2 regions of the Cellulophaga sp. HaHaR_3_176 genome follow, and region 1 is predicted to be linked to the other one. Evidence: riboswitches for the same ligand, from Rfam matches in the RefSeq annotation. Region 1 holds a riboswitch; the other holds the start of a gene.
What was found. Region 1 has a riboswitch for S-adenosylmethionine ahead of H0I23_RS00480 (homocysteine S-methyltransferase family protein). Riboswitches for the same ligand answer to the same signal wherever they lie in the genome.
Positions count from the first base shown of each region.

Region 2: it holds a riboswitch for S-adenosylmethionine, as region 1 does, so the genes downstream of both, H0I23_RS05990 (Na+/H+ antiporter NhaC family protein) here and H0I23_RS00480 (homocysteine S-methyltransferase family protein) in region 1, are expected to answer to the same signal.

Region 1 is NZ_CP058990.1:109,336-112,806, reverse strand. It holds gene metH (methionine synthase) at 1-257, opposite strand, end outside; gene H0I23_RS00480 (homocysteine S-methyltransferase family protein) at 389-1,387, opposite strand; SAM riboswitch class I at 1,592-1,717, opposite strand; gene H0I23_RS00475 (NAD(P)/FAD-dependent oxidoreductase) at 1,854-2,915, opposite strand; gene cobA (uroporphyrinogen-III C-methyltransferase) at 2,992-3,471, opposite strand, start outside.
Region 2 is NZ_CP058990.1:1,405,811-1,409,281, forward strand. It holds gene H0I23_RS05985 (tetratricopeptide repeat protein) at 1-998, shown strand, start outside; SAM-I-IV-variant riboswitch at 1,294-1,392, shown strand; gene H0I23_RS05990 (Na+/H+ antiporter NhaC family protein) at 1,440-2,741, shown strand; gene H0I23_RS05995 (sugar phosphate isomerase/epimerase) at 2,876-3,471, shown strand, end outside.

The DNA of each region.
Region 1 (3,471 bases):
ATAAGTCCATCATCCATATTAATATCAATGATCTGCGCACCACCATCTACTTGATCACGAGCAACGCTCAGAGCTTCTTCAAATTTCTCTTCTTTTATTAATCGAAGGAATTTTTTTGAACCTGCTACGTTTGTACGCTCACCAACATTTACAAAGTTTGTATTTTCCGAAAGCACTAAAGGCTCTAGGCCTGAAAGTTTCAGATACCGCTTTGGTTGTCGGTTGTTAGTTGATGGTTGTTTGCTCTCTTCTATCATAATTACAACCCTTTGTACTATTTTATAAATCTGTTTAGTAGCTATTTGCAGCTAAGAATCTGATTCATTATTATTTTAAAATTATCTTCTTCTATATATAGTCAATCCAGCGCTAAAGACACAATAATTAATTATTGACCAGCAACGATTCTAGGTTTTATATTTTTCACAACATCAGCAATAGCAGAAATATGTTCTGGCGTGGTACCACAACAACCACCTACTATATTTACTAAGTTCTTTTCTACGTATTCTTTTATTTGCGCAGCCATTTCCGCTGGTGTTTCATCATATTCTCCAAAAGCATTAGGCAAACCTGCATTTGGGTGTGCAGATATCGCAAAACCTGTTTTAGCAGACAAAACCTCTAAATGAGGTACAAGCTGACTTGCCCCTAAAGCACAGTTAAAACCTACAGATAAAATTGGAATATGCGATATGGAAATCAAAAAAGCCTCTGCTGTTTGCCCTGATAAAGTTCTACCTGATGCATCTGTAATAGTACCACTCACCATGATTGGAATATCAATACCACGCTCATCTTTTACCTCTTCAATAGCAAATAATGCTGCTTTTGCATTTAACGTATCAAAAATGGTTTCTACCATTAGTAAATCAGAACCACCATCAATCAAAGCTTCAACTTGCTGTTTGTACGCTATTCTCAATTCATCAAAAGAAACAGCTCTATACCCAGGGTCATTTACATCTGGAGACATGCTTGCCGTTTTGTTTGTTGGCCCAATACTACCTACTACAAAACGAGGCTTATGTGGCTCTTTTGCCGTAAACTCATCAGCTACTTGCTTTGCAATCTTTGCTGATTCGTAATTTAGCTCATACACTAAATCTTCCATGAAGTAATCTGCCATGGCTATTGTTGTACTTGAAAAGGTATTTGTTTCTACAATATCTGCTCCTGCTGCAAAATATTGACGATGAACATCTGCTATTGCTTCTGGCTGTGTTAATGAAAGTAAATCATTATTACCTTGCAAAGGGTGTTCCCAGTCTTTAAAACGTTCTCCCCTGAAATCTTCTTCGGTAAATTTATGACGTTGAAGCATTGTTCCCATAGCTCCGTCTAGTACCAAGATTCGTTCTTTAAGTATGTCTTTTATGTTTTTCATTATAATGCCTTCATGTTCAAAAAAATGCTTTGCGTTATACTTTTTCGACTTTGCTATATTTAAAATAATAGCTACACTTATAATTTGCTTGATAATACAAATTAAGGAGTATCGAATAGCCTAGACATTCGCTTTTATTGCAAATGAAACGCTCTAATATTAAAATATCAAGTAAAGTAAAAACTAAGACGAAATGTTTCGCTTTTGTTATCTATTTCAAAACAAGTATGGTTTTGAATAGAACTTAGCACCTTCTTTTTAAGTAATCTACTTTTAAAAGGGTTGCCAAGGCTTCATCGGGTCTAATCCCTCCACCTTTCTTGATAACTATTTTCAATGTTGCAATGAACTGTTAGTACTGACTGCAAAGAAACACCACAGCACAATTAAAACCAAATAAACTATACAATAAAAGCCTTCAAACGATAAGGAATGAAGGCTTTTAAAATATAAATAAGTTTAAAACTTAAGAGATACTTTGCACCACTTCTTTTTTAGCTTCTTTTTTAGTTCCGTCAAATCCTTCGACACCACCTACGGTAGTATATTTCATTACATAACGTTTACCTGGGTTAACAATTTGATATGCATACTGACACATGACAGCAGCCTCATGAAAACCTGAAAGGATTAATTTTAATTTACCCTCATACGTGTTTACATCGCCAATAGCGAAAACACCTGGTATGTTTGTTTGATAATCTTTAGCGTTGTTTACTTTTATTGCATTTTTATGAATATCTAATCCCCAATCGCCAATTGGACCTAGTTTTGGAGAAAGACCAAATAAAGGAATAAAGTTATTTACTTCTAAAATAGTATCTTCTTTTTCCTTATCGTTATGCTTGATTACCACAGATTCAATCTTACCATCTCCTGCAACACCAATAACCTCTGCTTCAGTAAATAATTTAATTTTACCAAGCTTTGCTAATTCTGATGCTTTCTCTACAGAATCTAATGCACCTCTAAATTCATTTCTACGGTGTACTAAAGAAACTTCTGAGGCAACATCTGCTAAGAAAATAGCCCAGTCCAAAGCAGAATCTCCACCACCTGCAATCACTACTTTTTTATCGCGATATACTTCTGGATCTTTAATAAAGTAATTAACTCCTTTATCTTCAAAATCAACAATATTAGGAATTAATGGTTTTCTTGGCTCAAAAGAACCCAAACCACCAGCAATAACAACTACTGGCGCATGATGTTGTGTGCCTTTATTTGTCGTAACAATAAAAGTACCATCTTCTTGCTTATCTAACGTTTCAGCACGCTCACCCAATGTATAACCAGCCTCAAAGGGTTTGATTTGTTCCATTAAATTATCTACCAATGTACCTGCTAAAATTTCTGGAAAAGCTGGAATATCGTAAATAGGTTTCTTTGGATATATTTCAGAACACTGACCACCAGTTTGTGGTAATGCATCAATCAAATGACATTTTAATTTTAATAATCCTGCTTCAAAAACGGTAAACAAACCTGTTGGTCCTGCTCCAATAATTAAGATATCTGTTTTTATCATCTCTTTACTAATTCAAAAAATTCTTGTTTGAAATAATGCTTAAATTATTACTGTAAACTTACAACAGTAAAATAAATTAACCATTTACCTCATCTACTTGTTTATACGTATTTATTGCACTGCTAAGTGCTTCTCTATGCTTAACAACCTCTCCAATTATTATAATTGCTGGGTTTGTTAATTGTTGTTTTTCTACTTCTTTTTTAATAGTCGAAATAGTTGCTATTCCTATCTTTTCGTCTTCTCTTGTACCATTTTGAATAATAGCAATAGGGGTTTCTGATTTTCCTTCTTTTTCAAACAAAGCTACAATTGCAGATAGTTTTGACATACCCATTAAAATAACGACCGTAGCGTTTGATTTTGCCGCTAAAGCAACATCCGAAGAAAGTTTATGCTCTTTCGTAGTACCTGTAATTACCCAAAAACTTTCAGCAGCACCTCTTTTAGTTACTGGTATATTTTGAGATGCAGGAACAGCTACTGATGATGAAATACCTGGAACCATAGCTACATTTAAACCATGTTTTGCCGCAAATTCCATTTCTTCTGCACC
Region 2 (3,471 bases), 1.3 Mb from region 1:
AAAAGGCTTTTTCTTACATGAATGAGTATAGACTACTTTATGAGAAAGAAGCTGACGAAAAATTTAAAAAAGGACTTGGAGTTGCTCTTAGTAAAATGAAATTTGAAAATCAAAAAAAACAACTTATAGATGATCAAAGTAAAGTTATTGCGAAGCAAAAGAGTTATGTATATTTAGCCATAGCTGCTCTTTTGATAGTTTCTTTATTTCTAATTCAAATTTACAGAACAAATAAACTTCAGCTAAAACATACAGAAGAGTTAGAGGAAAAACAAAACATATTATTGCAACATGAGGCAGAACTCAGTGAAGCGAACGAAACTAAAGACAAATTATTTTCAATTATAGCACATGACCTCAAAGGGCCTATCAATTCTTTTTATGCACTTTTAGAACTTTCCTTGACAGGATCAATGACCAAGGAAGATTATAACATTTTACTGCCTAAAGCTTTAAAAAACATACAAGGTATTTCAGTAATGCTGAACAATCTTTTAGAATGGGCTAAAACACAAATGAATGGTATTGTTGTAGAACAGCGACAATTAGAAATAAATAGTGTTTTAGAAAACACAATCAAGGTTTTATCTCCATTAGCAGAAAAAAAGCTGATTAGTATTAATAATCTAGTACCTAATACTAATTGTTTTAGTGATAAAAATCACTTGACAATAATTCTTAGAAACCTTATAAGTAATGCTATTAAATTTACAAATACAAACGGTATTATAACTATTAATGCTTCAATTAAAAATAATTTTCTTGAAATTGCTATTGCCGATAATGGAATTGGTATGTCTCCTGAAAAACTACAAATGCTTTTTAAAAGTGCTCATATGAAATCTTCTTTTGGGACTGATAATGAAAAAGGGACAGGTCTTGGTCTTTTTTTATGTAAAGAAATGGCAGAAGGAAATGGTGGTGAATTATGGGTAACTAGTGAGGAAAATGTTGGTACAACCATATATTTTACGGTACCTATGTCTAACAAAGTATGACACATTTGCATAAAAATTTCTGCACTCATACAGATGTATTTTAGAAAACTTATAGCTTAAGGTAATTCATATTTTAAATCAAAGTACATACTCTACACAACAATAACAGTATAAATAGGCACCATATTTACATCATTAGAAAAATTTGTTACTATGATATTATCTGAAGGAAAATAAACCAAGTCCATAATTATCTATGAATTGAAAAGATTGGTTTAGCGAATAATTATAATTTTAAGAATTAACTTATTTTAAGAATAATTAATCTTTTTATATCTTAATTTTACCGCCTTAAAATTAGTATCAAGAATCTCAAAAAAAAGAGATAGCAACCTGCAATAACGAGCAAGGTGCTAAATAGATAAGCCAATTAATTGGAACAAATGTTAATTCATACTTCTATTTGTTTGCAGCTATTTCTTTTTTAAAGTATAAAGTAGTATGTCAAATAAAAAAGAACGTATTCCTAAATTTTCAGCACTAATCCCCCTATTTGTATTTGTTTTTACGTTTTTAGGCGTTGGTATTTACCAAAATGATTTTTATGCCTTACCTGCTCCTATTGCTGTTATTGTCGGTATTATAGTTGCTTTTATAATGTTCAAGCAAACTATAAAATCAAAAATTAACACATTGCTAAAAGGTTGTGGTGATGATAAAATATTAACCATGTGCCTTATCTACTTATTAGCAGGTGCATTTGCTGCAATTACTAATGAAACAGGTAGTGTAGATGCCATTGTAAATCTTGGTTTAGATTATATTGCGATTCAATATATTTATGTAGGCATTTTTATTATAGCAGGTTTCTTATCCGTTTCTACTGGAACATCTGTAGGTGCAATAGTTGCATTGGCGCCAATAGTGGTTGGTTTTGCTGATAAAAGTAGTGCTGATTTAGCTATTTTATGTGGCGCATTATTAGGTGGTAGTATGTTTGGAGATAACTTATCAGTTATTTCAGACACAACTATAGCCGCAACTCAATCTTTAGGTTGTAAGATGAGTGATAAGTTCAAACAAAATATTAAAATCGCTATACCAGCAGCCTTATTTACGATTGCTATTTTAATTTTTCAAGGTCTAGGCCTTAAATCTTCTGAAACAGAAGTTGTTATATATACATATTCTGTAATTAAAATTATACCTTATTTATTGGTTATCATTCTTTCTATAGTTGGTGTGAATGTATTTGCAACCTTGCTTTTAGGGACTATTTTTGCAGGTTTATTAGGAATTATATATGGTGATTTTACATTGATAGAAGCTACTAAAATATCTTATTTAGGCTTTACAAATATGACTGAAATATTCCTACTATCCTTACTTACAGGAGGTTTAGCTGCATTAGTTGAAAAAAATGGAGGAATTGATTTTATACTGGTTAAAATTAAAAAGTTAATCAAAAACCAAAAAACAGCACAATTAGGTATCGCAAGCTTAGTTGGTACTATTAATATGGCTATTGCAAACAATACTGTATCTATTATAATTGCTGGCCCTATTGCAAAAACTATAAATGATGAATACGAACTAGATAATAAAAAAACAGCTTCTATTTTAGATATTTTTGCCTGTATTATTCAAGGTTTATTACCATATGGTGCGCAAGTATTAATGATTTTAAGTTTCTCTAAAGGTAAAATTGATTATTTCGACTTGGTATCTAATACCTGGTATTTATTATTACTGTTCATTTACACCATCGTATTTATAAGTCTTAAACCTTTAAAAACACGATAAAAAGGTTTGTTTTAGATAAAATTACACACTCAAGTACTACAATTATAGCTAGTTATATTCTAGTAGTTAAGATTAGATAAAATCTATTATCTTCATAGCATATATGAAAACCAGATTTTTAACTAGACTATAAAATGAGTAAAAAACCAACTATTTATTCAAGAAGAAAATTCACCAAACTTTCGGCTGCAGGCTTAGCAAGTATACCATTATTATCTTTTAATAATGCTGCTCAACCAACTGTATCAACATCTCCAATTGACCTAGAGGTGCATCTGTTTTCAAAGCATTTACAGTTTTTAAATTATGAAGATATGTCAGCAGCGGCAGCTGAAATGGGGTTTGATGGTTTAGATTTAACCGTGCGTAAAAAAGGTCATGTACTACCTGAAAATGTGGCAAGTGATTTGCCTAAGGCTGTAAAAGCTATGAAAAAGCATGGTCTTAGTTCAAATATGATGTCTACTAATGTTTGGGATATAAGTAGTGAAGAACATAAAACAGTATTAAAAACAGCAAGTAAATTAGGCTTTACACGTTACCGTACTGATTGGTTAGAGTACCCTGAAGATAGATCTATTGAAGAAAGTCAGAATTTATATGGTGAAGAAGCTAAAAAATTAGCTCTATTTAATGAAGAACTGGGGATTATTGGTGCGTACCAAAACCATGCAGGTATGCATGTGGGTGCTGCTGTTTGGGATATTCCTCCTATTTTAGACGCTGCAAA